One region of the Fundicoccus sp. Sow4_F4 genome, then DNA from elsewhere that is predicted to be linked to it. Evidence: riboswitches for the same ligand, from Rfam matches in the RefSeq annotation. Region 1 holds a riboswitch; the other holds the start of a gene.

Region 1 (4,341 bases):
ATTTAATTACCAACAATTTATCACGACCTATTTTGTGTAATATTATATCACAATGTTATCGTCTCGCTAGTTAATATTGTTAAAAACGCTGTTTTTGCGTCATATTTTATGACATAGCAGGTGACCAAAAAGTTGTTTCTGAGATATTTACCCTCTATAATCTAACAAAATACAAAAAAATATTTCTATTTAATATTTAATAACGGAGGGAATAGTATGACAAATACGTGGACAAAAGAGAGTATCCTAGCAGATGCTGATGAAAAAAATGTACGTTTTATTCGATTAATGTTTACAGATATCCTTGGAACGATTAAGAATGTTGAGATTCCATTGTCTCAATTAAGCAAAGCTTTAGATAACAACATGATGTTTGACGGATCATCCATTGAAGGTTTTGTCAGAATCGAAGAAAGCGATATGTACTTGGTGCCTGATTTAGCCACTTGGCTCGTCTTCGATTGGGCGATTACAGAGAACGAAACTAGCCGAATCGCAAGGTTGATTTGCGATGTAGAAACTCCACAACGTGACATCTTCGCAGGAGATCCACGTAGTAACTTAAAACGTGTACTTGAAGAAATGACTGCGATGGGCTTCAAACAATTCTATTTAGGACCCGAAGCAGAATTTTTCTTATTCAAACTCGATGATCAAGAAAACCCAACGATGCAATTGAATGACCACGGTGGCTACTTTGACTTAGCACCGAATGACTTGGCTGAAAATTGCCGCCGAGATATTGTTCTCGAGTTAGAAGCATTAGGTTTCGAAATCGAAGCCAGTCATCATGAGGTGGCGCACGGCCAACACGAAATCGATTGGAAATATGCCGATGCGATCTCAGCTTGCGATAACATCCAAACTTTCAAATTAATCGTTAAAACAGTCGCCCGTCGACACCATTTACACGCAACCTTTATGCCCAAACCACTCTTTGGTATCAATGGTTCTGGTATGCATTTCAATCTTTCACTTTTCACCTCAGATGGCAATGCCTTTTACGACCCAACTTCAACATCTGGATTGTCAGATGTAGCCATGCACTTTATCGCCGGGCTTATGAAATATGCAACAGATTTTACTGCCGTTTGTAACCCAACTGTTAATTCTTACAAACGCTTGGTTCCAGGTTATGAAGCACCTGTCTATGTCGCGTGGAGCGAAAAGAATCGCTCGCCTTTGATTCGAATTCCTGCTGCTAGAGGAAATTCCACGCGGGTAGAATTGAGAAGTGTCGACCCATCTGCCAACCCTTATTTAGCACTGGCTGTTATCTTAAAAGCTGGTCTGCTTGGCATCAAAGAAAAATTAGCCACACCAGAACCTGTTGACCGTAACATTTATCGCATGACGGCCGAAGAACGCCAAGCTCATCATATCATCAGCCTACCCGGTTCTTTAAAAGAAGCGGTTGACAAGCTTGCTGCCTCACCAGATATGCTTGACGCATTAGGGCCACACATTGCGAGCAACTTTATCAAAGCTAAAAACCAAGAGTACAAAGACTTTGCCATGTATGTCTCACCTTGGGAAATTGAGAAATACTTCACCTGTTACTAATTCAAAATACAAAACATTAATGAGATTGATAATAATTAGTTGACGTCAATTAAATACAATGATATGCTATTAAAAATAAAAAGGAATTGTGCGAGGTGCGACTGACAAGAGTACAGATTATGTCTGGAAAGGGAAAGTCGCCGAAACGATGAATCGTTGGTTGCTAATCATAATAGGTTAGTAACTGTTCAACTTAACTGCCAGTTAAGTTTGATTGTGCAAACAATTACCCGGCAAAAGAATGTTACTCGCTCCATTCCGAGGACCACAGACTTTTGTTTGTGGTCCTATTTTTATTAAACTAATTAAGGAGTGAGACACAATGACAAATTTAATAAACAATCAAGGCATCCCCTTCACGAAAATGGAAGGCCTCGGTAATGACTATATTTACATTAACGATTTAGCAGAGAATTTATCGGATTTAGCTGACTTAGCAGTTGAAATGAGCGAAAGACATTACGGCATCGGCAGTGACGGCATCATCGTCCTTCGTCCCTCTTCCATTGCGGACTTTAAGATGCGCATGTTCAACTTAGACGGAAGTGAAGGCAAGATGTGTGGTAACGGTATCCGCTGTTTGGCCAAATTTATTTACGACCAACACCTTTGGTCCGATAAACATCTGACTATTGAAACCCTCAGTGGCGTTAAGCAAGTAGAACTTATTTTCAATCAATCAGGACAAGTGACAGGCGCTCGCGTCAATATGGGCCAACCGATTCTCGAGAATTCGCTCATCCCAGTCCAAACAAAAGAAGCCAATTGGTTACAACACCCATTCACTTTAGAAAATACTACCTACCAAGTGACCGCCGTATCAATGGGCAATCCCCATTTGGTCATTTTTCATCCCGAAATTTCGCAACTCGACCTACAATCGCTCGGCCCTAAATTCGAACATCATGAATGTTTTCCTGAACAAATTAATACTGAATTCGCAGAAATAATTCGCTCAGATGAAATTAATATGCGCGTTTGGGAGAGAGGCAGTGGCGAAACGTTAGCTTGCGGCACTGGCGCTTGTGCAGTTGCCGTTGCTAGCATCCTTAACGGTTTCACCGACAATACTGTAACTGTCAATTTACTTGGTGGTTCCTTAATTATCACTTGGGACACTTCAACATCAGGCGATGTTTATATGGAAGGCCCTGCTCGCACTCGTTTTTCCGGCTCTTATTACCCAAACACCCACTAGGAGGAGTATCATGAAACCCAATACGAATTACCAGAAAATTCCCGCAAACTATTTATTCTCAACCATCAATCAGAAAGTTGAGCAATACAAGACACAGCATCCTAACTCAGATCTTATTTCATTAGGTATCGGAGATGTGACTCAGCCGATAGTTCCCGCGGTTATTGACGCACTCCATAAAGCAGTCGATGAACAGGCAAGTAGTGAAACGTTCCAAGGTTATGGTCCTGAGGGTGGTTATGACTTCTTACGCCAATCTGTCGCACAGCATGATTTCCAAGACCGAGGCCTTGCGATTGACGCTTCAGAAATTTTCATTTCCGATGGCGCAAAAAGTGATATAGCTAATTTGCAAGAGCTGTTTGAAGTGAACAATAAAATTGCAATCGGCGACCCTGTCTATCCTGTTTATATCGACAGCAATGTCTTAGCTGGACGCTTAGGCGATTGGGATGAGCAAATCGGACAATGGAGTGACTTAACTTACTTAAGCAGTAACGAAGCCAATCAATTTATTCCTGAACTTCCTAAACAAGTTGTCGATGTCATTTACCTTTGTTATCCTAATAATCCTACCGGTATGACCTTGAGTAAACCTGAATTACAAACTTGGGTAGACTATGCTTTAGAAAACAATAGTTTAATCTTATTTGACGCAGCCTATGAAGCCTATATTCAAGAACCGAATATTCCACATTCAATCTACGAATGTGAAGGCGCGACAAAATGCGCAATTGAAGTCAGAAGTTTCTCGAAGAAAGCTGGTTTCACTGGTTTAAGGCTAGGGTATACGGTCGTCCCTCAAGAACTATCTTTCCAAGGACAATGTTTGAATAAGTTATGGTCACGTCGCCAAAGCACTAAATTCAACGGCGCGCCCTATATTATCCAGAGAGCAGGTTGGGCTTTTTACCAAGAACCTGGCAATACACAAATTAACGAACAGATCGCTTATTACATGGAAAATGCTCGTATCATTCGTGCAGGCCTAGAAGCAGTTGGCGCAACCGTATTCGGTGGTATTAATGCCCCTTATATTTGGTTAAAAACACCAAACCATCTGACGTCTTGGGAATTTTTCGACGCCTTACTCGAAGCGACTCAAGTTGTTGGAACACCCGGTAGTGGTTTCGGTCCTAGTGGCGAAGGTTATTTCAGATTAACCGCCTTTAATTCACGCGAGCGGACCATCCAAGCAGTTGAACGCATTCAACGTTTTTTCACTCAAGCATAACAGGCGAACGAATCACTTCGCTAACCTAAGCCTTTGAACTTCAAAATCAAGAACGTCAGCGAGTCGCTAGAAGCGACCACCGCATTGGATAAATTCAACGGCGAGCGAAATACAACCTCCATTAACCCCATAAGCTTATACAAAAACTGAGTGGCTAAACTTCGGTATTATACCGAGGTTTAGCCACTCAATGTTTTATTCAGTAGTTATTTTTATTATTAATTTTGATATTATTCTTCGTCAGAAGCTTCTTCATCTGTTGATTCTTCAGTTGTGTTTGAATCATCTTCAGCTGCTTCAAGGCTTAATGGGTACTCGTCGTTTTCAGTCCAAGCTGGTAAGTCAG
Region 2 (4,341 bases), on a different contig from region 1:
GTATACGAAGGCAATGGATCTAAGACCTGATATCATTTTAATGGATCTTGTGATGGATGTGATGGATGGAATTGAAGCAACACAGAAAATCATGTCAGAATGGCCTGAGGCAAAAATAATTATTGTGACATCATTCTTAGACGATGAAAAAGTTTACCCAGCCATTGAAGCGGGTGCTTCAAGCTATATCTTGAAGACCTCCTCTGCTAAGGAAATAGCGGATGCGATCCGTTCAACACATGCTGGGGATAATGTGATTGTTCCAGAAGTGACAGATAAAATTTTAGCGCGTGATGCCAAAGAAAGTCAACATCATTTACATGATGACTTAACGAGTCGAGAGTTAGAAGTATTATTACTTATTGCTAAAGGTTATTCAAACCAAGAAATTGCAGATGAGTTATTCATTACCTTAAAAACGGTGAAGACTCATGTATCAAATATTCTGTCGAAATTAGAAGTTGTCGACCGAACACAAGCAACTATTTATGCTTTTCAAAATGAGTTAATTAAATAATCCCCCCATAAATGCTTAATTTAAACATAAAGAAAAGTGACAGTTAATTGTTTTCAATAAGCCTAAATTTTCTTTTTAGTTGGATTAAGGTATAATGATTGAGAAACCTTTATTGAAAGGAGTATATTAATGAAACTAACTGTTGATGAAAAAGCTGCAAATTGGTTTAAAGATGAGGTGGGAATTCGTGAAGGTGCGGGAATCCGTATTAAAGCTAAAATTTATGGAGGTAGTCCGGTAAGAGAAGGCTTTGGTTTGGCCATTGATCCAGTTGAACCGATGACTCCGATAGCTACTTTTGAAGCTGATAACGGTGTACTATTCTTTATTGAAGATACTGATGAGTGGTTTTTCGATGAACATGATTTAATGATTACTTTAAATGAAAAATTGAAAGAACCATATTATATTTATTCTAAGAACGGCATCGCCATTAATTAAGCGATGACCAGTTGCCGGAGGGAAGATTATGACAAGTTATTCAAATAATAAAACGAAAGAAATGGTGAGAATCAGTTTATTTGCTGCAATCATCATTCTTCAATCCTGGGTGCCATTTTTAGGCAATATCACTATTCCCCTTTACCCCTTAGCGATTACATTTATACACGTGACCGTTATAGTAGCCACATTATATTTAGGTACAAAAGCTGGTGTAATTGTTGGTGGAGTTTGGGGTATTAATAGTTTGATTAGAGCGTACGTCATGCCTACGTCACCAATGTACTTGTATGTTTTTAACTCACCTTTTGTGACGATTTTGCCACGATTATTAATGCCTTTATTGGTGGGATTAATCTCACATTACATCTTAAATAAAACGACTTCATTTAAAGTAAATGCAGCGATCTCAGGAGTTTTAGGTAGTCTTTTTAATACTATCCTTGTCTTAGGTGCGATTGTCGTGTTTAGACGCAACGAGTATTTAACAATACAAGACGCTTCAATGGAAACGTTATGGAATATTCTAGGAGGCATTGTCTTAGCAAATGGTGTGCCTGAAATGATTCTTGCGGGGCTTTTAGTGCCGATAATCCTAACAGCTTTAAAACGGCCACAAGGCTTAAAAAAATAATCATATAAAAACGCGTGTCAGTTTTTTTAGCTGACGCGCGTTTTTGTTTATACTAAGTTGTTTTTAATGAGTGTTTCTGCAATTTGTACAGAGTTTGTTGCCGCTCCTTTGCGGATGTTATCGGCTACTACCCAAATATTAAGGCCATTTTCTAAGGAGTCATCACGGCGAATGCGACCAATAAAGACTTCGTCTTTGTCATTAGCTTCGCTTTGAAGAGGATAACGTAAGTTGGCCGTGTCATCGACAACTACCAAGCCACTGTGATTGGCGAATTCAGTTTTGACTTGCTCTAAATCAAAGGCGTTTTCGAGTTCAATATTAATGCTAACACCGTGAGAATTTTTAATTGGCACACGAACGGTTGTTGCAGTAACTCGTAAGTCGGGTAACTCTAATATTTTGCGAGTTTCTTCAATCATCTTAACTTCTTCTTTGGTATAACCGTTATCTAAAAACACATCGATTTGTGGTATAACAGAATCGTTAATTGAATAAGGAAAGTTATTCGTTGTATTGTTTTCTAAGTCTGCAATGCCTTTTTGACCAGCACCCGAAACAGCTTGATAAGTACTATATACGACACGTTTAATACCATAAGGTTTAAGTACAGCCAAGGGTACGACGGATTGAATAGTTGAACAGTTGGGGTTAGCGATAATCTTAGAGCCGCTGTTTAACGCATTTGGGTTTACCTCGGGTACCACAAGCGGCACCTTAGGATCCATACGCCAAGCTGAACTGTTATCAATAACAATGACTCCATTATCTGCAGCAAAGGGGGCATAGTGTTTAGATGCATCTCCACCAGCTGAAAAAATCGCAATATCAATCGGGGCTTTTAACGAGTCTTCTGTCAATTCTTGGATCGTCACCGGTTCACCTTTAAAATCAATGGTTTGACCAGCTGATCTTGCTGATGCAAAAAGGCTAAGATTTGCGACAGGAAAATCACGTTCTTCTAATACTTCTATCACTTTACGTCCCACAACACCGGTGGCGCCACACACCGCTAAATTATATTGTTTTTTCAATGTTGGAAACTCCTTTCAAATTCAAGTTGTTATCGTTAACCCTAAAGATTTAGAGGATAAATGTCAAGCAAATATTTCATTGTAAATTAATAAAAATAAGCATAAGCACGGAAACGTTGTGTTAGCGTTGTTTTTAAATGTGAATATTATGAGAGTTCGAAGGAAGTGCGTTGACAAACTTTTGAATGCTTGTTATGCTAGGTTCAGTTAAATATAAAAGGTTTTTGGGCGAGGCGCGATTGACAAGAGTACAGATGAATTTCTGGAAAGGGGATATCGCCGAAACGAGTAATCGTTGGGGGCTAACCATAATAGGTTGACCACTGTTGTAATTAACTGCCCAGTTAATTACGAAGAGCAAGCAAATACCGGGCAAAAGGAAAGTTAACTCCAAGAAATAAAGTGGCCTGTTAAAAGCCAAGTGTGAGTGAGACCGTCGAACCTTTTGTTCGTGGTCTCTTTTTGTATTTATAAATAAATAGAAGGGTGAGGAGTAGCGAATGCGATTAGAAAAGTACCAGAGTATTATAGGGGGGCGCTTGAAACATTCGGGCCATGATTATGTTGAGTTGGCGAACCAATATGGAACGCCATTATATATTTTTGATGAAGCAAGCTTTCGTGAGCGTATTTTGGCTTATCGAGAGGCAGTAAAATCTACTTATTTTGAAACGGATGTACTTTTTGCATCTAAGGCCTTGTTAACTAAAGCGGTTGCTCGTATTATTGCCGAATTAGATATAGGACAAGATGTCGTGAGTGCCGGTGAAATTTATACTGGAGTGCGTCATGGCGTTGATCCAAAACGTATGTATTTTCACGGTAATAATAAGCTCAATAAAGAAATTCGTTATGCGATTGATAATCGTGTGGGAACGATAGTAGTGGATAACCGAATGGAAGTTGAACGTATTAGTAAAATTGCTGCGGAGTTTGAAACTAAACAACGCGTATTACTTCGTTTGAATCCTGGTGTTGAAGCGCATACGCATGAATACATCATGACAGCAAATTTAGATTCTAAGTTTGGAGAAAGTGTCTTTGACCCTGAGATTTATAATATTATCCAGTCAATGGTTGTTTCGCCGCATTTAGAATTTGCTGGTTTCCATAGTCATATTGGCAGCCAAATTTTTGAAGCAGATTCGTTCTACAAAGCCGCCAGTGAATTATTAACTTTTTCAGCTGAGGTTCAAAAACGTTTAGGTATTTTAATTTCAGAAATTAACTTTGGTGGCGGTTTTGGTGTGTATTATACACAAGAAGATCAACCATTTGATGTGATTGATTTTCTTCCTGATTTTATGGAATATGTTCATCAAGAAGCACAAGCTTTGGCGATTGATTTAAAAAAAGTAACGATTGAACCCGGTCGTTCCTTGGTCAATGCCTCTGGTAGTACTCTTTATGAAGTGGGAGATTTGAAGCACACGGCAAGTGGTAAAGATTACGCTTTTGTCGATGGCAGTATGAATGATAATATTCGTCCAGCACTTTATCAGGCTAAATACGAGGCGCTAGCTGTTAATAAAGCGGATAAACCGCAAGAAAAAGTTTATACAATTGCGGGTAAAGCCTGTGAGAGTGGCGATAAAATTATTGAAGAGATTAAATTACCGATATTGGAAACAGGGGATTTATTATTAGTGAATGGAACTGGTGCTTATAATTATTCAATGGCAAGTAACTATAACCGAATTCCTAGGCCAGCGATG

The links. Region 1 has a riboswitch for lysine ahead of dapF (diaminopimelate epimerase). Riboswitches for the same ligand answer to the same signal wherever they lie in the genome.
Region 2: it holds a riboswitch for lysine, as region 1 does, so the genes downstream of both, lysA (diaminopimelate decarboxylase) here and dapF (diaminopimelate epimerase) in region 1, are expected to answer to the same signal.

Annotation. Positions count from the first base shown of each region.
Region 1 covers NZ_JBQKLQ010000003.1:197,790-202,130, forward strand. Annotated here, with positions in the region: gene glnA (type I glutamate--ammonia ligase) at 217-1,563, shown strand; lysine riboswitch at 1,646-1,791, shown strand; gene dapF (diaminopimelate epimerase) at 1,886-2,761, shown strand; gene ACTQ5J_RS06505 (LL-diaminopimelate aminotransferase) at 2,772-3,995, shown strand; gene ACTQ5J_RS06510 (MetQ/NlpA family ABC transporter substrate-binding protein) at 4,226-4,341, opposite strand, start outside.
Region 2 covers NZ_JBQKLQ010000001.1:315,049-319,389, forward strand. Annotated here, with positions in the region: gene ACTQ5J_RS01485 (response regulator) at 1-517, shown strand, start outside; gene ACTQ5J_RS01490 (HesB/YadR/YfhF family protein) at 647-958, shown strand; gene ACTQ5J_RS01495 (ECF transporter S component) at 987-1,592, shown strand; gene ACTQ5J_RS01500 (aspartate-semialdehyde dehydrogenase) at 1,640-2,626, opposite strand; lysine riboswitch at 2,847-2,995, shown strand; gene lysA (diaminopimelate decarboxylase) at 3,127-4,341, shown strand, end outside.